DNA from 2 places in the Tenacibaculum sp. Bg11-29 genome. Region 2 is predicted to be linked to the other one. Evidence: riboswitches for the same ligand, from Rfam matches in the RefSeq annotation. Region 2 holds a riboswitch; the other holds the start of a gene.

Region 1 (16,624 bases), 190 kb from region 2:
AACTGTATTTTCGTCCACTTTGAAATCACCTTCCTGACTGATTCTTCCATAATTGAAGAAATACTCCTTTCCATTGTCTATAAACCCTAAACTCATTCCGACTTTTGGATTTTTATTATGGATAGCCTGACAAATTGAATCAATTTTTTTCTCTCGGGATTGCCCAAACGCAAGTTGATCTGATATTAATAAAATTATTACACTAAAGATTATCTTCATATATTATTGTTTTCCTATAAGTCTGGCAATGTTTATTAATGTTACCGAAATGTTGATTTTAATATTTGCTAACGTTGTTGTGTATGATTAGTGGCGTTTTCAAACACATAATTTAGTAAATAAAAACTGAATAGAAAATCCGCGAGGGTTTTCATAAATAGGCGATAACTAGCCATTAATTATACACGGTGTTAGCAAATCGTATTTTATTCTTTTTCAAAACATTGTTGTCCAATTGCACCACCTCCAAATTCTAAAACAATATTTCTCTCATAATAAACATATAAACAACCATCATTATATTCAGATTGTTCTTCTTTACTCAAATCGTTTTTAAAGAACTTATATGAATATTTTCCCATTCCGCTTCTTGCAAAACCAACTGTAGTTATATTTCCGTTTTTAATTGAGTTACAATTAGCATTGTCAAGTAAATTTTTAATATTCATTAAAGTCTTTTTATTCCAGCCCAAAGTGTTTATTTGTTCCAATAAAACTTCTGAATTATACGGTAAATTTGATTCTCTGAATTTTTGGTCAATTCCGCCATTTTTGTTTTTCCGATTTGAGTAAATTCGTAAGTCTATACTTTTGTCTGTATTGAAAACAATATCTTTCGGATTAAACTCAATATAGACAATAAGGCTATCGGGAACTAATACAGAATATTCTTTGATAAGTGTTTTTATATTACTCTCGTTTGCTTTTAGGTTGTTTATTTGTTCTTCTTTACTACTTTTATTCATAGAAAGTATCATCAATAAAAATTCCCTTTCTTGATTGTTTCCTTCATTAAATGCTTTTGTTAATCCTTCTACTTTAGTTGGATGAACTTTTTTTATAACAATTTTAAATAAAGAATCTTTATTAATATTCGGGTTAAATTTAGGTTCATCTTTTTTAATAACTTTCTTTTTAGGTATTGAGTCATTATCTGTTTTTCCAACAAATAGAAAATCTCCAACAAGAATAGATTTTTCTAATTCCTTTTCAGTATAAGATTTTCCTTGTGTGTTTTTTTGCGATGAACAACTTAAAATCAAAAGGCTAATTAATATGTAGAGAATGTCTTTCGTCATATGTTTGCCAACAACGGGATATATGTACCAGTACATATATTTCTATTATGTTTTAAAACAAATTTAATGAAATTTGATAGAGTTTATGATAATAATTACTGAATTTTAAACATGCAAAATAATGTTTGCAACTCTTTGTTTTAAAGGGGAGGGGGGAAGCAAGTAAATGTTTTAGAGATAAATAGGATATGTGTAGAATTAAACGTTTAATAGACGTTTAATTCTACACATAAAAAAAAGATTTTAAGAGGCGATTGGTATAAAAGGAAATTTTGAGCGCCTTTATCGATACTAAATATATTAAAATTGATAAACCTTTTTAGACCAATCTGTAACATCTTTATAATTAATAAGAAAATTTGTACAGTTTTTAATAGTATAGAAAAAACTGTACAAAAATATTATAATATTAAATATAGTTGTTGGTTTAAACAATAGTATTAATGTGTTACTTAAATAAAGTTTTGATATTTAAGAATAGTTATATAAATATTTTAATTGGTTTCCTTTTGCTTATTCAGACCATTGCGCAATAACTTCCTTTTGCCATTTTCTATTTTTTTTAATAAAAACAAAGTATTCTCCAGAATTTGGTCTATTTAGACTCAAACAGACTCTGTTCATTTCTTTATTAAAAATAGGTTTGTCAATTAGAATATATGGTTCATTGTATAACTCCTTAGTATATATCTGCTTATTTAAAGCAATAGTTGATAAAGAATCAACTGAAACGCCATTTTTAAATAATTTAGAGGTGTTTAATATTTGGTAATTATATTTTGATAAAATTTTTAAATCGAATGTTTTATTTTGCTTTATTTGTTTTTTTATAAAAACAGTGTCTTTTTCCTTTAAATGATGTGATAAATATTTAATATAACTAACCCTTTTAAATTCATTGTCGTTTAAAATAGAGTGTGGTAATTTAGGAAGGAAGTTAAAATCTGAAATCATTATTTTCTGGCTTGATAATAATTTTAAATTTATGGTATCAGATAATATTTCATTTAAAAATTCTACTTTTTCATTGTTTCCAATAACAAATTCAGTTTGCTTTAAATCTTTTTTATCAGAGCAATTCCATAAAATTATTATTAATATTATTGGATAGAAGAGTGTTTTTTTCATATAATTAACAATGTATTTTAAGAATATTAAATATTAATGAAAAGTAAATACGCTTAGATTAAAACTACTTCATCTTCTCAAAAAAGGTTAACTCATAATTTGGTAACAATTTAGGATGTGTAATTTTAATAAAATCTTTTAATACTAAATCGGGCCTAATAGGAGCCAATTCAAAAAATAAAAGTCCGCCAGTAGCTCCTTTTTTTGTTCCCATAGTATATATGTTCCCATTATTTAAAGCATCAAACTCCTTATAAAGTTTGTTAGCACTTTTTAATTGCTCTTTAGTTTCGTACAAACCGCAACCAATCCAATAATCAGCGCTTTTTCCTTTATCTAAAACACTCTCGAAACTTAACTGTAAGCTACCAGTTCCTTTTGTTTCTTTCCATAAATAATTAAGGTTAGCATCTTTTAAATAAGTAGCCATAAAACTTTCACCGGCAGGTACATTCCAAATATCTTTAAACATACTACCAGATATAACAGTAGCAGGTTTTTTTGTAGTGCTTTTAGCTATTTTAGTAGCTTCTATATAGTTTTTTTCAATACTTTTAAAAATGCTATCAGCTTCTTTTTCTTTGTTTAGAAGTACGCCAAAAAGTTTAATCCATTCCGCTCTTCCTAAAGGCGTTTCCTCTAGCCAATCACCATTAAATATAACAGGAATCGCAGCTTTTTTTATGTTTTCGTATAGTTTGCTGTTTGGGTGTAATGAAAAACCAATTACTAACTCGGGCTGTAAACCCATTAAAATTTCGGTATTCATGCTTTGTTCCGATCCAAGTTCTACTATTTTGTTTTCTTCAATCCTTTTTCTGGTTCTTTTAGATGAAATATATTTTGTGTGCGGAAAACCAACTAATTTATCTTCACTATTTAAAAGTTCTAACATTGGTATGTGTGTGGTACTTGTAACAACCAATTCGTTTACAGGAACTTTAATTTCGTTTTTAGCAATGTTCGTTTTATTAGTTAATGTAAATTCAAATTGCTTTTTAGAGTTTTGAAATACTTTTTTGATGATTAATTTTTTCTCACCATTTTTAGTAATAATATCAAAACCCTTTGCGTATTTAATAGGGCTAAGGGTATCAACAATTGTTGTTATATTTTTATTTTCACTGTTTTTACATTGAATTAAAAACAGAGAGATTATAATAAGTAATATAAAATGTTTCATTTTTTTATAGTGTAAATTTTATGATAGCCCCGTAATTTAGTTTTAAATCGAAAGACTTATCTAAAGGTGTTTTGTTTATATATGCCCACAAACTTCTAATAACACCAGCATGGGTAACAATAACAACTTGCTTTTTTTTCAGGGGTTTAAGCTCGTTTAAAAACTGAACAGTTCTGGTATGTAAATCGATATAAGACTCTCCATTAGTAACAGTAACGTTTACAAAATCATTCATCCAAACATCCAATTCAGGTTTGTTAATATCGTCCCATTTTTGCAGCTCCCAATCACCAAAATCGAGTTCTTTTAAACGATCATCAAAAATAATAGTGTCAGAAAGTTTTTCAGCTAAGAGTTTACAACGTTGTAACGGACTTGAATAATAAGCGGTATTAGCATCATTAACTTTAATCGTTTTTAATATCGGTTTAATTTCTTCTGTAAAAGTATCAACAACACCAAGATCGGCCTGTCCGTAGCAAATACCTTTTTCAATATTCGGAGTTGTATGTCTAACTAAAATAATTTCCATAGGGCAAGTATTGATAAATAAAAAACAACTTCACTAACTTGTTGTAATGCTCCAGCGCAATCTCCTGTTTGCCCTCCAATCCATTTTTTGAATAGGCGTGACATATATAAATATGTTAAAAACAACGGAATTAAAACTAAGAATACGCTAATGTCTTTAAAAAATAACAAAGGTAGCATTCCAAAAAAGCCCGAGATAATAAGTGCTTTTGTACTCATTTTTTTAGTTGTAGGCTTCACTTTAGCAGTATCAGCATCTCTAACATATTCGTGCGTGTATAATAAAACGGTAGCGATAAATCGACTAATTGCATGCCCTGATATAAGTAGTAAAGGAATATTTTTTAATACGTTGTTTAATTCGTGTAGGCTTAAAAACTTTATAGCTAACATTGAAATGATTCCTACAACACCATAAGTTCCTAATCGAGAATCTTTCATTATCATTAGAATCTTTTCTTTAGTCCAACCACCACCAAAGCCATCACACACATCAGCAAAACCATCTTCATGAAAGGCACCCGTTGTCCATACCGAAGCAACAATGCTAAGTACAATAGCAATACTGGGATTAAAAAGGAAAGAAGCGCCAGTATAAACAATTGCTGATATTGTACCAACAAGTATACCTACTAATGAGAAATAGCGGCTACTTTTATTTAAAATTTCAGGAGAATGATTTACCCATTTTGGGCAAGGTATTCTCGTAAAAAACAAAACAGCTGTTAAAAAATAATGAATTTGATTTTTCATAAACTAAGCTTCAGATACGTTTGCGCTTTTAAAAGTAGCCATTTCGTTTAAAAAACTAACGGCAGCTTTTACAATAGGAAAAGCAATGGCACTACCAGTACCTTCACCTAATCGTAAACCTATATTTAGTAATGGTTTTGCATTTAAAAAAGACAACATTTGTTCATGACCTTGCTCACCAGAAGTATGGCAGAATAAGCAATAATCTACAATGTTTTTATTGATGGCTTGGGCAGCTAATAACGCGGCAGTAACAATAAAACCATCAATTAAAATGGTCATTTTTAAAGATGCAGCTTCTAACATGGCTCCGCACATCATTACAATTTCAAAACCACCAAAAGCTGTTAAAGCATCCATCGAATTTTGAATATTTTTTTCATGTAAATCTAGTACACCTCTAAGAATTTGTCCTTTTTTAGTAACGCCATCATCATTTAAACCAGTTCCTTTACCAACACAATCTTCAATAGGTGTATTGGTAAAATAACTCATTAATAAAGCAGCAGATGAAGTGTTACCAATTCCCATTTCGCCAAAACCAATGGTATTTGTACCTTCTTTAAATAATTTAGTAACTATTTGTTTCCCTTTATTTAAAGCTAACAAACAATCATTTGTTGTCATGGCTTGTGTAATACTATAATCTTTTGTGCCTTTTGCTATTTTAGCATGTATTAAATTATCATTTTCTTCAAAATTGGCGTTAACGCCTGCATCTACAATGGTTAAATCAATATTATTTTGATTACAAAATACGTTAATAGCAGCTCCGTTATTCAAAAAATTTAATACCATTTGTTGGGTTACCTCTTGTGGATAAGGACTAACTGGTTTTGAATTTACAATACCATGATCGCCAGCAAAAACAACAATACTAGGTTTTGATAAAATAGGAGTGAGGGTATTTTGAATTTGCCCAATTTGTAACGCAATCGTTTCTAAAACACCTAAAGCACCCAAAGGTTTTGTTTTAAAATCAATCTTATCTTTTAGCGCTTCTTTTAGCGTAGTTGAAATTGGTGTTATATTAGTAGGATACATGATTTTATTTTAAAGTTAATGGTAATCCAGATACCATAAAAGTAGCTTTATCAGCTTTTTTTGCAATGTATTGATTTACCCAACCTTGTAGTTCGGTAAATTTTCTGCCAATTTTAGTATCGGCATGTAAACCCATTCCTATTTCATTAGAAATAATAATAATAGTAGCGTCTATTTCAATCAATTTATCTATTTCTTGGGTAGCTAAACGTAAACTTTCTTCTACATTATTTTTAGTATCTACATAAAAATTAGTAAGCCATAATGTAACACAATCAATAACTACCGTGGTGTTTTTAGGAATTACAGTACTTATATTTTTTTCTTCCTCAATAGTTGTCCAACGTTCATCTCTATCAGAAATATGTCTATCCACTCGTTTTTTAAAATCAGCATCCCAAATTCTTGAAGTTGCTAAGTAATAAGGAGTATTAGATAGTGACTCTGCTAATTGTTGAGCGTAACCACTCTTTCCAGAGCGTTCTCCGCCAGTAATATAATATATCATGTGTAAAGAAATAAATTGAAAGCAAAGATTGTAAAGATTTTTTAGAAAAAGAGAATAATACTAGAGAACTATGTAATTTAGCCGCTTAAAATCTATTTTTATGAAAGTTTCTTCATTTATGCCAGCTGTAACCCAAATGATTTATGATATGGGGTTACAAGAATATTTAGAAGGTATTACTTTTGAATGTCCTGCAATTGCACTTAAAGAAAAACAGGTTGCCGTGCGTTACAAATTAGAGGGACAAACGTTAACGAGTGAAGAAATAAATACTATTTTTTCTAAAACTAAAGCAGAAGGCGGTACACTATATTATGTAGATGAACCTGTTTTAGAAAGCATCGCACCAGATATTATTTTTACACAAGATGTATGTGATGTTTGCCAGATAGATACAGAATCGGTTGCAAAATCTGCCTATAAGTTAAATAAGGTTCCTGAGTTAATATCAATAACACCAAATTCTTTAGAGGATGTTTTTGACAATGCTTTAACTATTGCAAAAGCGATGGGTAAAGAAACAGTAGGTATTAATTATGTTAAAAAACTTAAAGAGCGTATTTATACTATTGTAGATACGCAAAGGGCTAACAGAATACAATCTAAAAGTTTAATGTTATTAGAATGGATAGATCCGCTATTTAACTGTGGACATTGGATTCCTCATCAAATAGGCTATGCAGGTGGTATTGATTTATTAGCGCATCCATCAGGAGATAGTATTGTTATTTCTTGGGATAAAATTGTAAAATACAATCCTGAAATTTTAATTATAGCGCCATGTGGTTATGGTATTGAGAGGACAATGGAAGACATGCATTTCTTAGAAGAAAAACCAGAATGGAGTTCTTTACGCGCTGTAAAAAACAAACAAGTCTTTATTGCTGATTTTGCCATGTTTACGCAATCGTCTGCAAGTACCTTAGTTGACGGAATAGCGTGTTTAGCTGCAATGATTCATCCGAATTATTTTTCGGTATCAGAAGAGCTTACTGCTAAGTTTTCTAACTATAATGATTTATTGATGCTAGATTCTTAATAAAATAGCATAAGTTTGCAAAAAATTTGGGTTTTGATGTTTAAAATAGCATCAAATTAAAAGGGAATTTGGTTAAATACCAAAGCTGTTCCCGCAACTGTAAGCTACTAAGCTTGTAATTATTCTTTAAGTCACTGTTTATTTATAAATGGGAAGGCCAATTACAAGACGCAAGCCAGGAGACCTGCCTAAATATTAAATAATTCAAACTTTCGGGATAAGGGTTTTAATATATTATGAAGAAATACACACTTTTTACAATATTTTTTACTGTTACTCTTTTCTCTTTCGCTCAAGAGAAGTCTAAAATGAGTGTTTTAGAAGAAGTTATTGTTTTAGCTGATAAAAAGTTAGTAAAGAACTCTAACGGTTACAAAATACATAGGTTAAGTGATTCTGTAATAACAAGAAACATAAAGTCGTTTAGCTCTTTATTACGATTTAATTCACCAATATATCTTAGAGAATACGGAGCAGGCGGAACGAGTACTGCAAGTTTTAGAGGAACAAGCGCTTCTAATACCGCAGTTATTTGGAATGGAATTAATATAAATTCGGTAAACAACGGTCAAACAGGGTTTAATTCTTTAACAGTTAACCTAGTTGATGCTATAGATGTAAGAAGTGGTGGTGGAAGTATAGAGTACGGTTCTGGAGCAATAGGAGGTACGGTACATTTAAATGATTATTTAAATTTTAAACCTAAAGAAACTATAAAACACCAAGTTGTAGCAAATGCTGGTAGTTTTAGTACATACAATAGTTTGTATAAGTTTAACCTATCTAACGAAAAGTTGTCTTTAAAATTTGGAATTTCTTATAATGAATCAGAAAATAATTATAAATTATTAGGTACAAAACTTAAAAATGCAAATGGAGCTTATGATAATTTAAGTTTAAATGTAGGTTTTGCTTATAAGTTTTCTAATAAATCACAGCTAAAATTTTATAGTACGAACTATTCAGGAAAACGTTCGTTATCAGGAGAATTACCAAATCCGAGGTCAGCAAATGATAAGTATAAAGATTTTAATAACAGAAATTTAGTTATATATAATTATAAAAAAGAAATTCTTAATCATGAATTAAAATTAGCTTTTTTAACACAGGAGTATCAGTATTTTGATAATAAAAACGTAGAAGATTATAGTTTTGGTAAATCGAAACGTTACTTAATTAATTATACATTAGGTTATAAAATACCTTCTATAAAAGCTAAAGTAACATCGTATTCTGAATATGAAACAATCTTTGGTAAAACAGATATGATACAAGAGAAAAATAGAAAACAGTTTTCTCAATCGATAATATATCATCAGAATATTTATAATAAAGTTTTTTTTGATGCAAAAATTAGAAAAGATTTTAATTCAGATTATAATGTTCCGTATAGTTTTGCCTTTGGACTTAAAGCTAACACGTTTAAGAACTTTAATGTAAGGTTAAATAGTTCTAAAAATTATAGAGTACCCACTTACAACGATTTATACTGGCCTGGGCAAGGAAACTTAAACCTTGTAGCTGAAACAGCTATGCAAGGAGAGCTAGGTATTGGTTTTAAAAACAGTAAAATAAAAGCCGATTTAGGTGTGTTTTATATTTCAGCGAAAAATAAAATAGTTTGGACACCAAATGGAAATCCTGATAAACCAGGAGTTTGGTCGCCAATAAACTTATCTAATGTAAATAACAAAGGAGTAGAGTTTGTTTTTTCTTACAGCAATAATTTTGATAAAAATTTTGTCGATTTTAATTTTAATTATAGTTATACAGAAGCTAAAAATAAAAGAACAGACACTTTTTTAATTTTTGTACCTAAGCATCTTTTAAACGGAAATTTAAGTTATTCATATAAAAGGTTTGGTTTGTTTTTTCAGCAAGTATTTACAGGAATGACATATACAACAGAAAGTAATTCTAAAGATTTTGTAATACCTCATTTTTTCGTTTCTAATATAGGTGGGGATTTTAAAATTTTAAAACAACATCAAAAACAGTTATCAATTGGTTTTAAGGTAAATAATGTGTTTAATAAGTTATATATAACACAACCAAGAAGACCAATGCCAAATAGAAATTTTAATATTAACATAAACTATAAATTTTAAAACAATGAAAATTAATAAATTATTTACGCTTATACTAGTATTAGGGGCTATTATATTTACTTCTTGTAGCGATGATAATACACCAGATTTACCAAAAGGAGATTACGACAAAGGTATTTTAATAAGTGGTGAAGGTAGTGGAAGTACTGGTTCAATTTCTTATGTATCTAATGATCTTACTACTAACGAAAATTTAATATATAAAAAAGTTAATAATAGTGAGTTAGGAACATTTTTACAGTCAATTGCTTTTGATGATGATAGTGCTTATATTATTGTAGATAATCAAAATACAATTACAGCAGTTGATAGGTATTCTTTTACAAAAAAGGGAGAGATAACTTCTAACTTAGAAACTCCTAGATATATGGTTGTTTCTAACGATAAAGGTTATGTAACAAACTGGGGAACAACAGAAGGTTTTGTAGCTGTTTTTGATATGAATAGTTATAGTTTCATAAAAAAAATAACTATTTCTACAGGTCCAGAGAGAATTTTAGAAAAAAATGGAAAATTATATGTTTCTCATAAAGGAGGTAATGGAAGTAACAATGTTATTTCTGTAATAGATATTTTAACAGATGATGTACAAGAGATTATCGTTAATGATAAACCAGATGAAATGTTTTTTAACAATTCAGGAAATTTAGTTGTTTTATCTGAAGGTAAAGCTGCTTGGACAAAAGATGAAACCCTTGCATCTATTTCTAAAATTGATTTAAATGATAATTCAGTAACGAAAATGGAGTTTAAAGACGGAGAACATCCTTCTTTAATGGTATTTGATAATAATATAATTTATTACAATTTAGGTAGTAAGGTTTATAAAATGAATACATCTGAGACTAGTTTATCTAGTATAGAATTTTTAACAATTGAGCTATTTACAACTGGATATTCTGAATTTTATGGAATGGAAGTTAAAGATAATAAGCTTTATGCTTTAAGTACTAGATTTTCTGACTTAAGTGAATTAAAAGTATTTAATTTAATAGATAACAGTGAAATTAAAACAATAGAAGCACCTATCGGGGCATCAAAAATTTATTTTAATAATTAAAAGAATAATAATTCCCCCTCTTTATAAACTTTTAATCACATTAAGTTTATGAAAATAAGCCCACTTACATAGTTAAGTGGGTTTATTGTTTATAAAAATTTCTTTTGAATTTCTTTTGAAGGAATCATACAAACTTCTTTTTTACCAAACCATTTGTATCTGTTTTTAGCAATAAAATCGTAACTATAATTTCTAATAGTTTCAGGTATCAAATTAAAAACAGTCGCTAAATTCCAAATACCACCAAAATTGATCATAATTTTTAAGGCTGCGGTTGATTTAATGTAGTAAGCAATTTTAGGTTCATACAAAATAATAGAATCTATTTTAGTAATATCTATACCTAAATGATTTGTAATTTCTTTTCCAATATAAGATTGTAATGAAGCAAAAACGAACTGGTTTTTAGTGTCGTATTTAATAACTTTTAAAACAGCATCATTACAAAAATTACACACTCCATCAAACAAAATTATTTTTTTATTAGTAGGTAAATCAACCATTGTATATACTTATTATTAAAAAGGCAAAATTATTTTGTAACATAAATCAAAATTAAGCGTCTTGTAAGAAAGTAAATAGTGATTTAACATATAATTGGTAACAAAAGTATGTTTGAGTATTTATTTTAGTATAAAATTAACTAAAGCGATGATTAAAATAGAAAACCTACACAAATCCTATCCAATAGGAAAAGACAAACTTCATGTTTTAAAAGGACTTGACTTGCATATTAAAGAAGGTGAATTCGTATCTATTATGGGATCTTCAGGATCTGGGAAATCTACTTTATTAAATATAGTTGGCTTGTTAGATTCACATGATGAAGGGAAGTATTATTTAAATGGTGAGTTAATTGAAGATTTAAACGAGAAAAAAGCTGCAATTTTACGTAACAAATTTTTAGGTTTTGTTTTTCAGTCTTTCAACTTAATATCTTACAAAACAGCTTTAGAAAACGTAGCATTACCTTTATATTATAAAGGAGTTAATAGAAAAGAAAGATCAAAAATTGCTTTAGATTACCTTGAAAAAGTTGGTTTAAAAGACTGGGCTAATCATTTACCAAATGAACTTTCTGGAGGGCAAAAACAACGTGTTGCAATAGCAAGAGCTTTAGTTACTAAACCTAAAGTTGTGTTAGCAGATGAGCCAACAGGAGCATTAGATTCTACTACTACAGATTCGGTTATGGATTTATTAAAAGAAATTAATGATGAAGGTATGACTGTTTTTGTAATTACGCATGAAGAAGAGGTAGCAGAGCAAACAAATAGAATTGTTCGTTTAAAAGATGGGGTTATTATAAGTGATGAATATACTTCAGTAAACAATACTAAAGAAAAAATTAAAGCAGTTTAATTATGTTTGATTTAGATCGTTGGAGAGAAATATTTCAAAGCATTAGTAAAAATAAATTACGTTCAGTAATGTCTGGTTTTACAGTTGCTTTTGCAATATTATTATTTACCTTACTTTTTGGTATTGTAAGCGGATTGAGTAACTCATTTAAAGGTGCTTTTGTTGATGATGCAATGAATACAATGAGGGTTAGAGTTTGGAAAACTTCAAAACCTTATAAAGGATTACAAACTGGTAGAACAATTCAGTTAAAAAATAAAGATTATAATTTTATTAAAGAAACTTACGAAGATAAAATTCAACACCAAACGGCTAGAATTTATAAAAACGTAACTATTTCTTATAAAAGTAAATCTGACAGTTATCGATTACGAGCAGTACATCCAGATCATCAGTTTTTAGAAAAAACAATTATAGATGAAGGTAGGTATATTAACGAAAGAGATTTAAAAGAAAAATCGAAGGTTATTGTTATTGGTCGTTTAGTAAAACAAGATTTATTTGGAGAAAAACCTGCATTAGGTAAACGTGTAAGCGTAAACGGAATTTCGTATCTAATTATTGGAATATTTTCTGATGCTGGAGGAGATAATGAAGAGCGTCAAACTTACATGCCGGTTACTACAGCACAAATGATATATGGTAATAATGATCATCTAAGTCAAATTATTGTAGGTTATGATCCTAAATTAAGTTTAGATGAAGCGATTGCATTTGGTAATAAAATGGAGCGTGACTTACGTAAGAATTTAGGAATACATCCAGACGATCAAAGTGCACTTTCTGTACGAAACATGGCAGAAGCAAATAAAGGGGTGGGAACATTTATGTTAGCACTATATTTTATTGTGATATTCGTTGGGTCTGGTACTTTAATAGCAGGTATTATAGGTATTAGTAATATTATGATTTTTGTTATTAAAGAAAGAACGAAAGAATTTGGTATTAGAAAAGCATTAGGAGCAAAACCATCATCAATTGTTGGTATGGTAGTACAAGAATCCGTTTTAATAACCACTATAGCTGGGTACTTAGGTTTATCTTTAGGAACTTATATTTTAAGTTTAATAGGAGATAGCTTAGAAAAATACTTTATAAAAGATCCAAGTGTAAGTCCTGGTATTGTAATAGGAGCAACCATCGTTTTAATTTTATCAGGATTAATTGCTGGATATATACCAGCAAAAAGAGCCGCGAATATTAAACCAATTGTAGCATTAAGAGCAGATTAATTATGAAATTTTTATTTGATTCAGACACTTGGCAAGAAATTTACGGAAGTATTCGTAAAAATAAAGTTAGAACAGTTATTACCATTATAGGTGTTCTTTGGGGAATTTTTTTATTAGTTGTTCTTTTGGGAGCTTCAAGGGGAATGGAAAATAACTTCAAGAAAATTTTTGGAAATTTTGCAACGAATAGTGTATTTATTTGGACTCAGTCTACTGATACACCATTTAAAGGTTTTCAAAAAGGAAGGCGATTTTTACCTACACTAACTGATGTTAAAATTTTAAAAAAAGAGTTTAAAGAAATAAAGTTATTGGCTCCAAGAAGTCAGACAAATGGACAAATAGTAAAAGGATTTAAATCAGGAAGTTTTCAAGTAAGTGGAGACTACCCCGTTTTAGATCAGGTTCAAAAGAAAAATTTAATTTATGGGCGTTTTTTAAACGAAAATGATATTTTATCAAAAGCGAAAGTAGTTGTAATAGCTGAAGATATATACAAACAATTGTTTGAGAAAAATGAAAAACCTATAGGCCAATATATTAAGATTAATAGTATCAATTATAAAGTAATCGGTGTTTATAAAGAATCTACAAGTATTAATTTTGATGGTGAATGTGCTTACATTCCTTTTACAACCTATCAACAGGTTTATAATATGGGTGATAAGATACATTGGATGATGATTACAGCTAATGAAGGTGTAGATATCAAACAAATGGAAAAAGATATTTTGTTAACTTTAAAAAGTTTACATAAAGTTCACCCAGATGATAAAAGAGCCTTTGGTAGTGTTAATTTAGGTGTTGAAATTGCTAAGTTTACAGGGTTTTTAACAGGAATGCAGTTTTTAACTTGGTTTGTAGGCATAGCAACTTTAATTGCTGGGGTATTTGCTATTGGTAATATTTTATTAATTACAGTAAAAGAAAGAACCAAAGAAATTGGTATAAGAAGAGCATTAGGAGCAACCCCAAAAAGTATAAGACAGCAAATTGTATTAGAATCTGTTTTCTTAACAACTATAGCAGGAATGTTAGGTATTATATTAGGAGCATTAGTACTCTTTTTAATAGATGCAGCATTTGGTCAAGGCCCTGACGCTACATTAATAAATCCAACAGTAAATATTCCAATTATTTTAATAGCATTTACAACTTTAGTAATATTAGGTACTTTAATAGGCTTAATACCCGCCCACATGGCAACAGTAATAAAACCAATCGAAGCATTAAGAGAAGAATAAATCAATTAACATATTATGAGTAAAAGAGCAAAAATTATTTTAGGTATTGTAGCAGTATTATTTGCAATAGCGTTAATCTGGTTCGCAAAAAAGAACAAAAAAAATATTGTTGAATATGAAACCGAAAAAGCGTTTAGAACGACAATAGTTAAAAAAACAGTAGCAACAGGTAAAGTAGTACCTTTAGAAGAAGTTGAAATTAAGCCTCAAATAGCAGGTATTGTTGATAAAATTTTAGTTGAAGAAGGAGCTATTGTAAAGGCAGGTGATTTAATCGCAACCGTAAGAGTGGTGCCAAATGTAGCTTCTTTAAACAGAGCTAATGGTAGCGTTAAAAATGCACGACTATCGTTTAATAATGCAAAAGTGCAATTTGATAGAAATAAAAAATTGTTTGATAAAGGTGTAATCTCGCTTCAGGCATTTGAAAACTCTGAATTAAACTATAACAATGCAAGATTATCTTTATCGAATGCGAGATCAGATATGGATATTATTAAAAGAGGTACAACATCTGGTTTAGGTAGTGCTGCTAATACTAGTATTAGAGCTACGACGTCAGGTATGGTTGTTGAAATCCCTGTGAAAAGAGGGTATCAAGTTACACAAACAAACGACTTTAATGCAGGTACTACGATTGCTCGTATCGCAGATATGACAAAGATGATTTTTGAAGGAAAAGTTGATGAGTCAGAAGTAGGTAAATTAATAAAAGGAACGAAAATTGAAATTGCTTTGGGAGCAATTGAAAATAAGAAATTTCCAGCAGTATTAAATTTTATTGCTCCAAAAGGAACTGATGAAGGAGGTGCCGTTCAATTTAAAATTAAAGCAGACGTATCTTTAGATGATAAATATTTTATTAGAGCTGGTTACAGTGCAAATGCAGATATTGTTTTAGTAAAGAAAGACTCAGTTTTATCAATAAAAGAAGCACTATTAAGATTTGATAAAAAAACTGAAAAACCATATGTAGAGATTAAAACAGCAGATGGTAAATTTGAAAAGAAAGATGTCGAATTAGGAACTTCAGATGGAGTAAATGTTGAACTTTTAGGTGGAATTACAAAAGATGATGAAATCAAAATTTGGAACAAAGCTTCAAAAGATAAAAAGAAAGATGATTAATAATTTTTGTTCTTAATTTTATAAAAAAGAAGAAGAAATTCAATGTTGAATTTCTTCTTCTTTTTTTGAATAATTAAATCAATAGTTTGCCTTTTAAAAATAACATTGTAAACAATTAAAGTATATATATTATACTTAATTTAAAGAATAATGACAAAAAAAAATAAGAAAATGATTTTAGGATGCTTTTTACTTCTGGTTTTTATTCAAAAATGTACTCCAATAAATATTACTTCAGCATCACTATTTAAGAAAAAAGAATATGAAAATTACAATTATTTAAAAGATGGAGTAAACAGTGAAAATTTTAAAATAGAAAGAATATCAGAAAACGGCTATAATTTGATAGGCTATGATGAAATAGGGAATTATTTTATTGTTTATGGAGATGAGAAAATAACAAAAATTAATAATGTAGGGGAAGAGCAATTTAAAATTGATAGATTAGGTAATGTTAGTTACGCTAATTTTGGTTCTTATGTTTTTACAGACTCCGAAATATATGATTTAACACAAGAAAAAATTAAAGTAACACCGCTTAATAAAATAATAGACTTCTCAAATAAAGAATTAAATAAAGAAGGGTTCTTTAAGTTGATGGAAACGTATTATAACAAAGCAAGTCATGTAGTCTATGCATTCAATACTAAGAATTATAAAGTCTATTTAAAAATAGAAAATGAATGGTTAGGTATTTATATATCACGATTTAAATCTAGCGGAATAAACTTTTACCCAACTGGAGAAATAGTTAAAAAGTATCCTGAAAAATTTAAAAAATTACTATTTCTTAAAAACACTGTAGATAATGTATACTCAACACGATCGTCAGGGAATGAAGGATTCTCTTCTGTACCAGATCCTGTTATTCTTACGGATGAAATGAATTTAGAATATCCTAAATATAAAGAAATAAAAACTTCATTTTATCACAAAGATAATACTTACGGAACAATTGCTTATACAAGTATACCAGTATCATTTATAGGAACCTCTTACCTTAAAT
Region 2 (16,624 bases):
TAGTTATTGATAATGAACTATATATGCTAGTAAGTAAATTTTCTAACTCAACTACATTAAATACTGGTTGAAAGTAAGATGGAATTTCTGGTTGTGTGATGATGATGATTTGTGTATCCGTTTTTAATGCCGCTTCTATTTTTGTACTTAAAAAACCACTGTTTCCTGTTTCTTTAGTTAAAATAATATTGATTGATTTTGCTTTAATTAACTCAATCTCTTTTTTTAAATCAGCAGAAGGCAATCCTAAAATTAATTGTTCTTCAGGGAAATTACTCTCTCTTGCAATAGCTAAAGATTCAGGTCTGTTAAGTATTCTAAAATAGGTAGTGTTTTTTTGCCACCATTGTTTTAGTCCCTTAATAGATTGCACACCTGTTAATGCTAAAAGTATATGGGTTTCCTTAAATAATTTAGAAGCATCATCATAAGTATTTACATAAGATACTAACGGATGAATTGTTTTTGATAATAATTTTCTACCAAATCGTATTACAGGTATTTGCAAACTTTCAGCCACCCTTGCGATAGTATTATGCAATATTTCGGCAAAAGGGTGCGAGGCATTAATAATCAGTTTTACCTCGTTTTTTATCAGATAATTTTCTAACTGTTTCTCATTTAAAGCGCCATACCTGTAGCTGGCAATCTTGTTTTCTTCAAAAGGAATATTTGTTTTTGTTGAATACACAAAAGGCATCGATTTTTCTTGTAGCAATTTTGCTACTTTTCTACCTTCTGTTGTTCCTCCAAATACAAGTATCATTTTTCTTTTTTATTATGTTTAATTAATTAGGCCTATTCTTTTTTAAGTTACCAACTTAAACAGAATTTATTATCTCCATCTTCTCTATCAATTTCTATTGAACCATGCTCAGCTCCATAAGTCCAATGACCAGTAAAGAACAGTTTTATTGGGTCAGTTTTCTTTTCGACTGATATATTACTAATTCTCCATATGTTGGTTGATTCGTACCCTTTTGTATTTTTGGTATTCATATCCAAAGTCCATTTAACTTTTCCTTTTTCAATCAAAGTCAATATAGGAGAAAGAGTATCATTTCTATTTTCTAACATTAATATTCCATTATCAGATAAATCAAATTCTTTAGCACTTTTTGTTATTTCAATTTGGGCAACAATCACTGCTTTAAATGGTCCATCGTCAATTCCACAGCCAATATTGAATTGATACCAAACTAGCGCAACAAGTGCTAAATAGCCAATAATTCCAATTCCTGTTATAACCGTAAATCCTATTAATATATTTTTTAAGGTTTTATTCATTTTCAACGCGCAAAACTACTCTGTAACTACAAATTTCTTATTGGTTCTAAAAATGTGTTTCCATTCAGGATTGTATAATTGCGATCTGTTTTTACGAGCTCCAATAGCATGACCTACTACAATTAATACCGTTCTTGTTTTTTTACTCTCTTTTACAATTTGTGCTAGGTTTTCTAATTTTCCTTGAAATATTTCTTCATCTTTCCAAGAAATTCGATACATAACAGCTACGGGAGTATCTGCATCAAAATGTTCTAATAGTTGCGCTTCTACTTTTTTAGCAATAGCAACACTTAAAAAAATACACATGGTTGAATTTGTTGCAGCAAAAGCAGAAATACTTTCTTTTGAAGGCATTGGTGTTTTTCCTTCACCACGAGTTAACACAATAGATTGTACTACTTCTGGTATGGTAAATTCCGATTTTAATACTGCTGCTGCTGCACTAAATGAAGAAATTCCAGGAATAATAAAATAATCCATTTCTAATTCATCAAAAATGGTCATTTGTTCTTGAATAGCACCATATAAAGAAGGATCTCCACATTGTAAACGAACAATAGCATTTCCTTTTTTATAATGTTCTTGCATTAAAGAAACTTGCTCCTCTAAAGTCATCATTGCCGAGTTTCTAACTACCGCTCCTGGCTTACACCAATTAGTCATTTCTTCAGGAATTAAGCTTCCTGCATATAACACGCAATCAGCTTCTTCTAAATATTGTTTTCCTTTTACGGTTATTAATTCCTCATCACCAGGCCCTGCACCAATAATTGCAATGGCTGTTTTACGTACCGCTTCTGCGTTTAAAGCAACAGAAAAAGTAAATTTTTCACTGTTATCTAAATGAATTTTCTGTTTTTCAACAAGTAAATCATTGTTTCCAGAAAGTAGTATTGCACAAGATTCTGAAACACCATTAACACCAATTTTAGATTGCACCATTGCACTCGGGTTTGGTATTGAAATAGTATTTATGGTATCAGAAGTAAATGTGCTGAAAGGAATATTGTTAGTCTCACTAAAATCTAAATAGGCTTGCTGTGCTGCTTTAATATCAATAGAACCAAAGTTTTTAATGGCAGAAAAGTGTAACCCCTCAGCAGCTAATTTTAATTTGAATGTTTCTTGAAATAGCTCGAAATCTAATTGCTTAGAACATCCAGAACCAACAGATAGTACTTTGGGAATTAAAAATAAACTAGGAATTTTTGCTTCGTAAACTTTATAACTTACCGCAATAAATAATTGGAATTGCGTATAATCAATATCTTTTTCATTATAAAAAACAGTTACAAAACTAGGAACCGTTTTTTCTAAATGCTGTGTCCCTTTATCTTTAATATCTAAAAGTAATGCTGTTGGTTTGTTATTAACAAACAACGCCATTATTTTATTTGTAGGCACTGAACTTTCTGTTTGCCAATCAAATTGATTTCCAAGGGTATCTAAAGCCCAAATATTTTGCACATCACTTGCCGTAGATATTATAGCTTTTGCTCCTAATACACTCGCCGTTTTTGATGCGAAATCATTCGCTCCACCTTTATGTCCGCTTAATACAGATTGTACATTTAAACCTAAATCATCAACAGAAATTACTGCAGGATCGGTATTTTTATCTTGAATATATGGTGCAATTAAGCGTACGCAAATACCCAAGGCTGTCACAAAACAAATACCATCAAGTTTCATGAAATTATCAGCTAAATAGTCTGAAATAGACGTAATAGTTGATACATTTTCATTACTAGATTGTAAAGTAGTTATGACTAATGATTTTGGAAATTCTTTCTGAATAATAAGGGCTTTTTCTATTCCTTTTTCAGTTACTGCTATGATGGCTATTTTTCTCATTTATTTTTGTTCAGCTGTGTGAATGCTAATTTTATTATGTTGGTTTACTTGAATAACACTAGTATTAATGATGTAATTCAATTTTGTAAGTTCTTCTGTAAATATTTTAGAGCTGTTTTCTCTTACAGCGTTGGTAACGAATCGTACTGCTGGGTTTAGTTGATGTATTAAATGGAGTAGTTCTTTTAAGCGACCACCATGACCACCAATAAAAACAACATCAGGAATTTCAAAATCATTTAAATTGAGATTAAAAAAATCATCAATAATAATGTCAATACCAGGAGTAGAAAAACGTGCTGTATTCTGTTGAATAATATCAGTGCATTCTGTTCGTTTTTCAAAGGCAACGATTTTTAAATGCGGAAAATGTTGTTTTGCTTCAATAGCAACAGATCCTGTACAAGCACCTACGTCCCAAAGCACTGTTTTATTTTGTAATTCTAAAGCACTAATAGTACTTAATCGAATTGGCATTTTGGTAATCATGTTTGCTCTATTCGTTAATGGAATAAAGGATGCATCAGGAATACCAAAAGGTTTATGTTTAGGTGACGTTTGTTTTAATAAAACACAGTTTAAATTATTGTGTGTTTTGTTAGAACAAGAAACTAAATCTAGTTGCTCAATATGTTCATTATCTCCGTCTAAAGCTTCTCCAATGGTTATTGAGTAATTATCAAAACCATATTGCAGCATACGTTTCGCAATTTCGGCAGGTGTTTTTTTGTTATCGGTTAATACACCAATTAATTCGTTTCTTTTAATTAGTGCTTCATCTAGGGCAGACCAATCTCTGCCGTGTATAGATACCGATTTTAATGTATTGTAGTTTGTTTGTGTTTTATGACATAACAGTTGAATACTATTAAAATAAGGAGTAGCGCTTAATTTTGCATTGGGTAATAAGCGTTGTAACGTATTTCCGAAACCATAGAAAAAAGGATCACCAGAGGCAAAAACCACAATGGTAGTAGTAATTTTTTTATACTGATTCATCAGCGCATCCATTTTACCTGAAATTTCAATCCAAGTATGGTTTTCGGGTAAGAACGATTTTACCAATTGATAATGTCGTTTTCCACCAGAAAAAACAGTTGCTTCTTTAATTAATTTCAAGACATCATCATTCAATTTCGGACTAGGATGATTGCTAATTCCAATTAAATAAAAATCGATATGTTTTTTTATTAATCTCATTTATTAATAAGAATCTTTAATTACAACATCGTTTATATTTTTACGCTTTTCCCATTGCAAACGTTCTAATTCTGGATTTTCATAAAACTTATCTACATGACCTAAGCATAAATAACCTATCAGCTGTCTGTTTTCAGGAGCATTTAAAATGGTTTTAACTTTGTTCGTATTTAAAATACTTACCCAACCTAAACCAACGTTTAAAGCTCTTGCCATTAACCACATATTTTGAATGGCGCATACTACTGAGTAAACACCAGCTTCTTTCATCGTAGTTTGCCCTAAAACAGGATGTTCACTTGGTTTATAAAAAACAGCGATGTTTAAAGCAGACTCCACAATTCCTTCTAATTTTAACTGCGTGTAGGCATCTGCTTTTTTTCCTTCAAAAAGAGTTTTCGCTTTTTCATTCTCTTCAAAAAAACTGTCTTTTATTTTATTTCTAATGTCTAAATCTTTAATAACTACAAATTCCCAAGGTTGAGAAAACCCAACAGAAGGTGCGTTTACTCCAGCAAATAGAATTTTATCTAAATCCTTTTGAAGAATAGGGGTGTTTATAAAACGATTACCTCTAACATCTCTACGCGCAAGTATTATTTGCTCTAAGGTTTCTATATTTTCTGGAGTGAATTTGTTCATTTTTAAGATTTAAAATAAGTTGAAGCTTCAGGTAATGTAAAAGCTGCATTTGTAATAGCTGCTGCAACATTGCTACCACCTCTGTTTCCTTCAATAATTACCCAATCGGTAGTTGCAATTTGTGATAATTGTTCTTTTGATTCTAAAACATTTACAAAACCAACAGGTACTCCAATTATACCAACAGGTTTAAAAGCAGTATTGTCTCTTAATTGGTCAACAATTTCGAATAAAGCAGTAGGGGCATTTCCTACTACATATAAAGCATTCGGGTATTTTTCAATAGCTTTTCTAATACCAGCTTGTGATCGGGTAATATCTGCTGATTTAGCTAGCGCTTGTGCTTCATCATCATTTAATAAACAGTGAATTTGATTTCCATATTCTTTTATAAAAGCTTTTGTGATTCCTGCTTTTACCATGGTAACATCAGTAACAATTTCTCCACCATTTTTAAGATGTGTATGCCAGTTTTCAATAGCACTCGGTGTTGCTGAATAATGATTAAAATCTTCTAAAATTCCTGTAGTATGTATAACTCTCGTTACTGCCCATTTATCAGCAATAGAAAAAGGAATTTCTTTAATATGATCGGTAACAATTCTAAAGCTTTCTTGTTGAATTTCTTTACCTGTATGTGGTTTTCTATTTAAATAACCTCTAGGAGTAACCAAATAATCTTTAAAACGATAGGTTTGCGAGTTTCCAATCATAACCAAACAAAACATATCTACATCTTCAGGGTTAAATTCTCCTAAAGTGGTAATTTTAAGTTCTTCTTCTGGTCGTGTTACATGTCTTATAATCGCAACTGGGGTAGCAGGTGAGCGTTCTGTTAAAAATATTTTCTGCAATCTACCTAACTGCCAATGTCTTTTTTTACTTTTTGGGTTGTATAAACTGGTTACAAAATCTCCCATTGCAGCAGCTTTAATTCTTTGCTCAATTTTGTTCCAAGGCGTCATTAAATCAGACAATGAAATACAGCAAAAATCATGACCTAACGGTGCACCTAACTTACTACCAGCAGCTAAAAAAGCAGAAACACCAGGAAGTGTTTCTAATTCAATAGCATCATCATTTCCTTTAGATACCACTTCATAAACAATCGCTGCCATGGCATAAATACTGGCATCTCCAGAGCCAATAACTACTACATATTTATCTTCTTTCGCTTTTTCAACAGCTTTATGTGCTCTTGCTTCTTCTTTACCTAAAGGCATTGAAATAAGTTCAGCATCTTCTTTAAAAAGTGATGCTCCAAATTGAAAATAATAATCGTAACCAATAACTACATCTGCTTTTTCTAAAGCATTTTTAACTACGGGCAACATATAATTGATATCTCCAGGACCTAAGCCTGCTACGGTTATTTTCATTTGTTTATTTTTTTAATAATCATAAGAGAAAAATAAGGTGTTTCTCTTATACTGGCAGTACTCCAGTTATTCGTTATAAATTGTTGATTCGTTCCTAAGCGTTCGGCATAAGTAACGTTATGTTTTTGAGTATCGATTACAGCGGTAATTATGTCAACAACCGATATAATTTTCATTAATACTACAGTGTCGAAATTAGCAATAGCCTCTTCTAGTTCTTCTTTGGTTTGTATGCGAGGAATTACGACTACTTTTTCGTTTTGTAAACACAATGGTATTTTACTTTCAGATGCTAAATGCAAGTAAGAGCTAATACCTGGAATTAAATTGATACTTAAATTATGCGTTTGTATTTTTTCTAACAGATAAGAAAAAGAGCTAAACGTACTAATGTCTCCTTCGCTAACAATTGCTATAGATAATCCTTTGTTATAATCAGAAAGTATTTGTTGAAAGGTTGTTTCATAAATAACCTTTGCTTGCGCTCTCTCTAAATCCATTTTTAAATAAAACCCTTCGAGTTTTTGTGAATCTAAATTATAGTTATCTAAAATTGAGCGTGAATAACTAGCTTTTCTGCCATCTTTAAATAAAGACCCAGGATAATATATTTTATCTGCGTTCTGTAAAGCTTTTACCCCTTTTAAAGTAATTAAATCAGGATCACCAGGACCTAAAGAAACACCGTATATTGTACCTTTTATCATATTCCTAAACCTTTTTTAATTTTAGTAAATACGCTGTTTTTTTGACCAACTTTTTCATCTTCTTCAAACAAAACACCTTTTACACCTAAATGGTGACCGATTTGTTCTTTTCCTACTTCCGATTCTAAACCAACAATTTGTTTTCTGTATTTACACAATTGACAATTCATATTTGCCGTACCGTTAATAGTTTCATCTAAGCGCTCATCAAAAGCTTTTAAGATTAACTCATCGCTACCAAAGGCTTTGGTATACACATATTCATGAGGAGAAGTAGCACTAAATGTTCTAATCTCATTATAAATACGTTCTAACAGAATACCTGTAAAAAAGAAAAAAGGAATTGCAATCGTACGTTTAAATTCCATTTTACTTGTAAGTTCTAAACTTTTAGTAACAGTAGGGTAGGCGGTACCACTGTAGGATACTGTTGTAAAGCCAAAGCCCATACCTTCACCTAACATACAAGCTAATTTATGAACATCAGAGTTGGCGTCAGTATCGGTTGTTCCTCTACCTACAACCATTAAGCACACCTCTTTTCTATCCATCGGTGTATGTTTACTTTCTTCTTCCAAAACTCTTTTTTGTGCTAATTCTAATAAAAATGAATTCACACCAAGGTGTTTTCCCATTTTTATAGTTAAATCACTATAATAGCTTTGTATGGTATTCATTTCATACGGAATATCATTCTTAGCATGTGAACCTGCAAAAAGAATGATAGGTAACGCATAAATTTCACGAATTCCTTTTTGATACATACGCTCAATAGAAGCTTCATAAACAGGATGGTTAAATTCTAAAAATCCATAATCTACTTCATAATCTGTATAACGAGCTTGTAGTATGGCAACTAATTCTTTAAAAGAATCAGTTCCTGTTTTGGTTCTACTACCATGTCCGCAAAGTAAAATTCCTTTTTTCATTCTTTTAATTAATTGGTTTTACTCCTATTAAAAATACTACAGGCATTTGTAGCTCTTGTTTTTTTATATCGTTTTCTATCTCGCCTAATGTTGATGAGAGTAACACTTCGTTTTCTCTAGAAACATTAGAAATTGCATTGATAGGAATGTTTGTGTTTTTACATACTTCTATTAGCTTAGGAATAATTTTATCTAAACTTTTTAGCCCCATGTAAAGTGCTAGTGTGTTACCAGCGTTTAGCATTTCTGCGATTCCTTTAAGCTGTGCGGTTGAATAATCGGCAGTATGTGCTGTACAAATTAAAATAGCGTTCGATTGTCTTCTCTCAGTAATAGGAATGTTTACAGAACTAGCAGCGGCTAAGGCGGCAGAAATTCCTGGAACAACAGTAAAGGGTAAATCATGCTGTTTTAAAAAGCGAACTTCTTCAGCGGCTCTTCCATAGATATATGGATCTCCAGATTTTACGCGAACAACTTTATTCCCTAGCTCACAATGTTTTTTCATTAGTGAGTTGATGTTATTCTGACGTGTTTCTTGATCTTCTTTGTCTCCGTATTTTCTACCTACATAAATATGTTCAGCCTGTGTATTAATCGCTAATATTTCATCTGAAATTAAATTATCATGTAAAATAATATCAGCATTTTCAATAGCGTGAAAAGCTTTTAAGGTTAATAGATTTTTATTACCTGGTCCACAACCTACAATTGCTATTTCAGGTAAATAGTCTTTTGTAAATATCCATTCAGGATTTGAGAATTGATAGGTGAAATTTAGTACTAATTTAGATTTAGAATTATCAACTATTTTATAACTTTCCTTAGCGCTAGTTTCAAAAATAGGAGCAGGCATATTTAATTTAATGGCTGCATTCTCATAAAAATCTTTTCTTTTAGGATGCACATCAGCACAACCGTTAATAATTTCACCAAAACAATCTTTATTTATAATAGTTGCTATTAACCGAATAACATCTTTTTGATGAATAAGGTTAACAGGAACGTTAGGGTTTTTTAATTGTTTTTTGTTTGCCAAAAACCTGCCGGGGTGACGTTTAGGGCCAATTAAACCAGCCAAACGTAAAACAGTTAAGTTGCTGCCAAAATGTTGTTGCAATAATTGTTCTGCTTCTATTAGTGCAGTGCCAGAAGCTTTTTCAGGAATACAGTTTATAGCTTCGTTTACAAGGCTATTGGTATTTTGATAAACAGACGTTGAGCTAACAAAAATTACTTTTGTAGTTTTTGGCGTATGCTTTATAATTTGTTTAATCTGTAGCGGGTGTATTGTTTCAATAGTATCAATTCGTTTTGGCGGAAAATTGATAATTAGTGTTGCTGTTTCATGAATAAAAGATTCCCAATCTCCTATGATAGTATCTGCTTCAATTCTTATTCTACAATTATGAAAAGAATATTTAGCTAATGATGTTAACCTATCTAAACTAGAAGTACTTCCATTAACTGTATAGCCACTTTTTTGAAGTTCTAAAGCTAATGGTAAACCTAACCAACCTAAACCTAGTATTGAAATACTTTTTTTCATTGTTATGTTAAATTTAAAATTGCGTTTTTTAACTGTATTTTTCTGCAATATTCCCAGCCTTTATTAGCTATAGAATCGAATGCTATTTTTCCTAAAACTTCACCAAATTTATTTTTAAAACGAATACCAACTTGCTGCGATTCCTTTTTATAAAAATACTCGGTACTCGAAATTTTAGCTTGTTGTAACTCCTTATTATCTTTAGGTACAGCTGCAATAGTTAAAGGAATACAAGTTGTTTTAGTAAATAATTCAAGTGTATGTGTTTTAGAATATTCTAACGTCTCAATGTCTTTAAACTCAATAGAATTTTGATTTGTCATAGTAAGAGTTACCCCATCTGGATTTTCTTTAAGGTATAAGAACAACGGATATAAATACTGATCTGAACTAAACCCTTTGGTAATAAAACACGCACCTAATTCTGTATCATTTTTTAGTTCAAAAGGCTTTGGTGTTATAGGCGCTCTTTCGTTGTTAGAAATTTGCTTATCCCATCCTTTTTTATATAATAATTCAGTTTCTATAGGGCATTCATTATTTAAATGCCCTTTTACAATATGCGTTATTTTTTCGGGGGTTAATTCTTTATACCAAAACTCTCCTGGGCTTACAATACAGGTAGGGGCATCTTCACATCGTCCGTTACATCTCGTTTTAATGGTATGGGTAGTATCCCAAAGATCATTATTTCTTAAATAAGCTCTAGCTTCTCTAACAACTTTTTCGCCTCCTGCTTTTTGACAAGAACCTCCGTCGCAGAAGAAAAAAGTATGTGTTGTATTGGCGATGTTTTTACCCATAATTTAAAAGAAATATGTTAGACTTAATTTTGTTAAAAAAGGAGTACCTGGTGTAAAATGAATATCGTCAACAGGTTGTGTTTCTCCTTGTAGTTGCGATGAATCATAAAACACCGCTTCTCTCCATGCGGTATCAAAAAGATTTTCTATTGATAAACCTATTTGATATTTTGGTTTTGTATAGTTGATAACTAAATCGGTAATAAAATAATTTTGAGCAGTTACAGATTCATCTTCAATTAATGGTCGTTCTCCTAAATAACGATAGCGTAATGAAGTATTAATTCCGTTTTGTAAGCGTAAAGTAGCCCCACCAGTTGAGGTAAAACGAGGTGCACTCGGAATTTTATTATCACTTTTAGGAGCATCTAATAACGTTCCGAAACTATAATTTAAATCGGTATCTAACCATAAATAGGGTAGTGGTTGGTATCTAAAAGAAGCCTCGCTACCAATTCGTCTTGATCTTCCTTTATTTTCAAATTCAAAACCATCAGCACTAAAAACAAATTCAGCATCACTCTGTAAATAAAAACCAGCAAGATTACCAACAAAGTTTTTCCCAATTTTAAATTCGGTACCAATATCATATCCAACAGCTTTTGGTAAAGGATTAATATCTTTATTTTTTACAGCTGCATTTGCGTAGTTTGAGTGAAAACCAGTACTCGCTTTTGCATAAAATTGAATGTTTTTAGTAGCATCGTAAAACAAACTAAATTTCGGACTTATTCTTAAAGCAGTCGTATTTCCTTCACTAGGTATTGGTACTAATTCGGTTACATTAAAATTAAAATAATCGGCTCTAATACCCGCTAAAGCTGTTAGCTTATTTGTTATTTGAATTCGTTCTTTTAAAAATAATGCAACATTTGTTTCCTTAATATCAAACTCATTTATAGGAGTTGCTAATGTGCGTCCAACAGCATTATTTAAACCAATATTGTTATTGTTGTGTTCAACCGACCAACCAAAAGTGGTGGTGCTATTAGGTATTTGTAGTATGTTTTTTATTGAAATATTACCTTTATAGGTATATGTTTTACGATCTTCCTGTTGGTGAATCATGTCACCATTAACAGGATTGTTTTGATAAAAAGAAAAATTTGAAAATAAGTTGTATTTGTTAGAAACATAATACAATTGATTGGTAAGTTGGGTGCTCTCTGAAAGGCGAGAACTTAATTGTACATTAAAATGAATTCTTTTAGTATCACCACCTTCCTTATCATCAATAGCACCAAACCTATTTATAAGTCCGCTTTTAACAGCGCGAAGTGGTATTTGTCCAGAAGCATTCCAGTCGCTATGAAAAGTAGAAATTGACGTTTTTAATTTATGTTTATTAGAAAGCGCAACCGTATATTTTGCAAAAGTATTTAGCCTTCTAAGGTTTTGATTACTTTCAAAAAAACTATTGTTATAAGTTCCTTCAATAGCGATGTAGGCACTTTCTTTATTCTTATCTATAAGTGAAACCATTGCTAAAGCTCTTACAAAGTCGTACTGACCGTATTCTAATTTAACAGTATTGCGATGCAATGTTTCTTTTGATGTGAATTTGGCAGCACCAGAAACCGCAAAGTTACCTAATGAAGTTTCATGCGGACCTTTATAATAATCAGCCGTTTGAACAGTTTCAGGAATTAAAAAATGCAAATCGGCATATCCTTGTCCGTGTGCATGAGAACTTAAATTAATACCAATATCATCTACCAAAACAGCAAAATCAGTTCCGTGGTCATTATCAAAACCTCTAAGAAATATTTGTTCTGCTTTTCCACCACCAGCATGTTGTGCAATAAATAAACCAGGCACTGTTTTTAAAAAATCGTGTGCACTGTTTATAGGTCTTAATTGTAAAGATATTTTAGAAACTTTTTGAACGCCTAATTTTTTATCATTTTTAGAGTTTATTACAATTTCAGAAAGCGCTGTAAATTGTTTTTCTAAAGCAATATTTAAATTAGAAGTGTTTTTTTTAACAACAATTGTTTTAGGTCGGTAGCCTTGTAAAGAAAAAGTTAATCTTACAGGTAATTTATCTGGTGCTATAGAAAAATCACCATTTTCATTGGTTGTTCCTTTAATAATTTTGTTCGCTGTTACGCGTACATTTGAAATTGTTAACTGAGTTTCGTTATCAGTTACTTTACCTTTAATTGTGGTGTTTTGTGCGAATATGGATAGTGAAAAACACATGATCCATAGACTGCATAAAATCAATTTTTGCATTTAAAAATGAAATTAAGCAGGCAAGGAAAGAAAAGTATGAAAAACCATAATTTTCTAACTCTTTACCCGAGAGTTACTATTATAAATTATTGTAATATTGGCAGGTCTCCTGACTTAGCTTAGCTTTCATTTACCTTCCCATAGTAATTACTACAGTGGTTTTTTTTAATGAAGCCTTTTACAAGCTTTACAGTTGCGGGAACAGTTTTGGATTTACACCAAATTCCCTTTTAATTCTATAATTCTAAATTTTACTAAAGAAATAAGAAACCATATAACGACACAAATGTAGATATAATTATTGGAATTAAAAGATGGTTTCTAAAATGAGTTTTTCTCTTGTATTTAGAGCATGTTTAGGTCGTGTTATTATAAATATTTTAATTGGAATACCATGAGTAATGTCTGGTTGAGCGCAGTCGAAACCTATTTTTTAGGGGTTAATAGTTCTCGAAACTTCGTTTGCTACTTTCAAGCAAACTGTCTTTTTATTTCAGGAATGCTCGAACTGACAACAAGAGTTGTATTACCCTGTTTAAAAACAGTTGCTTAATGATATACATTTAATTACTGATCTCTAACTACTTTAATTTATTTGTTTTTTAGATGTTTTCTAGTTTTTCGTTTTATAAATTTAATTCCCAAACCTGTGGCAGTAATACAAGTAATTGTTCCGCCTGTAAGTAAGAAAATCATGATAATATCCCATAACGGACGGTTTTTTGAAAGAAACGAAAAATCTAAACTATGTAAACCATGATATAACCATCTTTCTGTTCTGTTTTTCGGAGCAGATTTAAGGAGTACCGTATTGGTTTTCGGATTAATATAATAGTAGTTGCTCTTATTGGTAATAATTTTAATAACAGGTAATGTTTTTATATTTTTTCGATCATAATAATAGGCATCATAGTCGTTAAGTACCACTAATTCCGTTACTTTTTCTTTGGTATTAAATTCGTTTATTTTAGCAATGTATTGCTCGTTTGAGGTATTATAATCACTATTTGTTATGCAATGATTTTCAATCGTATTTTGGTTGAATTTTTCAAAAAAGATATTATCATTAAATAAAGAAAAATGGATCTCTTTAAATTTTGATTTAGAGGCTATCTCTTTAAAATTAGTCCAATCTTTATTCGTAATACTTTTTAGTGTAAAATTTTGCCCTTGCCAAATACTTTTATCCTGTTGGTTTAAAGAGGAGCTAGGCACCCAATTAAAAGGAGTCATACTCATAAAACCACTAAATACCCAGGTGCAAATAAACAAGCCAAAACCTAAACCAAAATAATAATGCAGGTTATACCATTTATTTTTAAACCTTTTAAAATTCGCTTTGGGTTTCTTCTTATAGCGTATTAACCCTGTAACAATTCCGGTAAGCGTCATTAGTAAACCTAATGCAGCCAACCATAAAATAAGTTGTTTCCAAAAATAACGATGTATACGTATGTCTTTTAAATAAATCCAATGCGGTATGGCACCAACCCAAGCCCAAAACCGATCATCAGAAGTTGTAATATTTAAAACCTCACCAGTAAGAGAAGATACATGTACCCATGTGTTTTCTCGGTTTGTAAACTTTACTTTATAAACAGGTAAATGTTTCCTAAATCTAGATTTTGGAATCCATTGATCTACTTCATTAATAATAGTAACCTCGGCTATGTACTTTAAATTGGTAGCGTTTTTCGCAATGCCTAAGGCTTTATTTTTAGTAAGATTTATAGGTTCTCCATTCTTCGCATACCTCGAAATAACTTTACCCGAAGCAGTTTCTACATGATAAACAATATTGTTAAGAATTGCGTTAATTCTTAATTTGTGTATCGTTTCTATAGTGTCTTTCTCGAATACAGTAGCAGGAGGTAGTATTTGTTTAGTACTTAAGCTTGTTTCTTTTTTACATTGTATTTTTTCTTCTTTACCCAAAAAAGGAAAACTTTTATACATCATTACAAACCCTGAAAGAAACCAAACAAGGAATAGCATAAAAAAAAATGTGCCTAAGTAATGATGTATAGTTATAAGTTTTTTCAAAGGGACTTAAAATTTATAGCTTACGTTTACTTTAAAATTTCTTTCAGCACCAGGGAAGAACTGATAATCATAAATAGCATCAGTAAAATATAATTTATTGGTAATGTTATTTATATTTAAACCTATTCGCACATTATTTTTTTGATAATAAACAGCACCATCAAGTAATAAGTATGAAGGTAATGTATATGAGTTACTAGAATTCGTATAATTATTACTGGTATAATTACCACCAATACCAAAACCTAAACCATCTTTTAGCTCATAGTTAACCCACATATTTGCCAAATGTTTTGGCGCAAAAGGTAATGCATTGCCTTCTTTTTTTGTTTGTGAATCGCTTGCATCATAAGCACGTATTTTAGCTTCTGTAAAAGCGTATCCAGCTTTTATATATATGTTTTTTAGTGGGGTGTATGCTAAATCAAACTCTATTCCTTTAGAGTCAGCCTTTCCAATTTGGTGGTATTCATTAACCTTATTTCTTTCTACGATATTATGTTTTAAAATATAAAAGCTCGATAAAGTAATATTTAGTTTATTCAGTTTTTCATATTTAAGACCTCCTTCTATTTGATATCCTTTTTCAGGATCAAAAATTTGACTACTTGGTGATATCGTTCTAGAAGGTTTAAAATAGTTTGAGTATGATGAGAAAACACTAAAGTTTTTAAAAGGTTTATATACCAAACCAGCTCTATAGCTAAAAGCGGTTGAAGGAATTTCTATTTTTTTACCTTCTTCAATTAAAACTCTATCTGCATTAATTTTATCAGTAGCATAGTTACCTTCAAAAATATCATAACGAATACCAATTAAAACTTTAAGTTGATTAGAAATGTCTGACCAGTTTTGCCAATAAAAACCACTATTAAACTCATCTCTTATTTGCACTTTTTCATCAACAGTTTCTATATCCCCTTGATTTAGAGTCGGATTTATTACTGAAATAGTAGTTTTTGTACCTGGACCAATTATACTTCCTCTAAATGATTTTCTTTCTAAAAAGCTTATAGAATTACCAAAAATAGATTTGTGCTTTATTTTTCCTGTCTTAAATTGATAACTTACATCTAATTGATTCTGAATCGTATTCGTTGTGTGGTTAAAGTAAAAAGGAAACCCTCTAGTTATAGAATCTTTAGCGGTATTAAAAACCAACCATTCTGTAGATAAATAGTTTATATCATCATCAGACCACGATAAATTATTACTTAATTTTACCTTATCATTAAACTTATGCTTGTATTTAATCTGTAAGTCAAAACGTTTGTGTTTTAAATAATCTTGCGGATCGTTATACCTTGTTTTCGGATCCATTCCTGCTACAATAGCTCCATTTTCATCAACCGGAATACCTGTATCGGTATCGTATATATCGTTATTTGTTTGAAAAGATAGTTCTAAGAAATCCTTTTCAGTAGGCGTATAATTAAGCGTAAAAGAAGCATTGTTGGTATTTATACCATAATCTCTCCAACCACTAGATTTAGTAAGCCCAAAATCTACTCTATATTTTAGTTTTTCATTAATTGGCCCGCCCATACCAGCAGACATTTCATAGGTATCAAAAGAACCATAAGTAGCACTAAACTCTCCAGAAAAAGTATCGGTTGGTTTTTTTCGCACTATATTTATAATACCACCTAAAGCAGAGTGTCCGAACATAACACCAGCAGGGCCTTTAAGTACTTCAATATGGCTAACATTTGCTAAGTTAGTACTAGGTGCACTTGTTGAAAGGTTATGACGCTCGTCTCTTACACCGTCGTTTAATAATACAAAATTATTAAAACCTCTAATTCTAAATGTTTGAAAACCACCATACCTGTTTATAGGTCTAACCCCAGTAGCACTTTTAACTGCACTCCCTAAATCATTAGAATTTCTAAGTTTAATTAATTTAGAACTTACACTATTTGTTGTTAAGGGGGCGTCTAAGTTTTTTATTTGAAGCTTATTTAGTGCAGTACTTTTTTTTCTTTTAGCAGAA

The links. A riboswitch is a leader RNA that binds a small molecule or an ion and turns the genes downstream of it on or off. The one in region 2 is predicted to bind cobalamin.
Region 1: it holds a riboswitch for cobalamin, as region 2 does, so the genes downstream of both, CXF68_RS15635 (TonB-dependent siderophore receptor) here and CXF68_RS16345 (TonB-dependent receptor domain-containing protein) in region 2, are expected to answer to the same signal.

What each region holds. Positions count from the first base shown of each region.
Region 1 is NZ_PJBB01000003.1:3,423,425-3,440,048, reverse strand. Features, by position in the region: gene CXF68_RS15680 (serine hydrolase) at 1-219, opposite strand, end outside; gene CXF68_RS15675 (hypothetical protein) at 426-1,334, opposite strand; gene CXF68_RS15670 (hypothetical protein) at 1,812-2,426, opposite strand; gene CXF68_RS15665 (ABC transporter substrate-binding protein) at 2,491-3,609, opposite strand; gene cobC (alpha-ribazole phosphatase) at 3,614-4,141, opposite strand; gene CXF68_RS15655 (adenosylcobinamide-GDP ribazoletransferase) at 4,126-4,893, opposite strand; gene cobT (nicotinate-nucleotide--dimethylbenzimidazole phosphoribosyltransferase) at 4,897-5,937, opposite strand; gene CXF68_RS15645 (bifunctional adenosylcobinamide kinase/adenosylcobinamide-phosphate guanylyltransferase) at 5,942-6,445, opposite strand; gene CXF68_RS15640 (ABC transporter substrate-binding protein) at 6,546-7,484, shown strand; cobalamin riboswitch at 7,496-7,691, shown strand; gene CXF68_RS15635 (TonB-dependent siderophore receptor) at 7,721-9,592, shown strand; gene CXF68_RS15630 (YncE family protein) at 9,597-10,652, shown strand; gene CXF68_RS15625 (thiol-disulfide oxidoreductase DCC family protein) at 10,742-11,155, opposite strand; gene CXF68_RS15620 (ABC transporter ATP-binding protein) at 11,304-12,014, shown strand; gene CXF68_RS15615 (ABC transporter permease) at 12,017-13,246, shown strand; gene CXF68_RS15610 (ABC transporter permease) at 13,249-14,490, shown strand; gene CXF68_RS15605 (efflux RND transporter periplasmic adaptor subunit) at 14,506-15,618, shown strand; gene CXF68_RS15600 (hypothetical protein) at 15,769-16,624, shown strand, end outside.
Region 2 is NZ_PJBB01000003.1:3,608,490-3,625,113, reverse strand. Features, by position in the region: gene CXF68_RS16395 (precorrin-6A/cobalt-precorrin-6A reductase) at 1-766, opposite strand, end outside; gene CXF68_RS16390 (hypothetical protein) at 814-1,287, opposite strand; gene cobM (precorrin-4 C(11)-methyltransferase) at 1,303-3,144, opposite strand; gene cbiE (precorrin-6y C5,15-methyltransferase (decarboxylating) subunit CbiE) at 3,145-4,344, opposite strand; gene bluB (5,6-dimethylbenzimidazole synthase) at 4,348-4,986, opposite strand; gene cobJ (precorrin-3B C(17)-methyltransferase) at 4,989-6,365, opposite strand; gene cobI (precorrin-2 C(20)-methyltransferase) at 6,362-7,072, opposite strand; gene CXF68_RS16360 (sirohydrochlorin chelatase) at 7,069-8,001, opposite strand; gene cobA (uroporphyrinogen-III C-methyltransferase) at 8,006-9,550, opposite strand; gene CXF68_RS16350 (ferredoxin) at 9,553-10,353, opposite strand; gene CXF68_RS16345 (TonB-dependent receptor domain-containing protein) at 10,357-12,555, opposite strand; cobalamin riboswitch at 12,670-12,878, opposite strand; gene CXF68_RS16340 (PepSY domain-containing protein) at 13,180-14,631, opposite strand; gene CXF68_RS16335 (TonB-dependent siderophore receptor) at 14,638-16,624, opposite strand, start outside.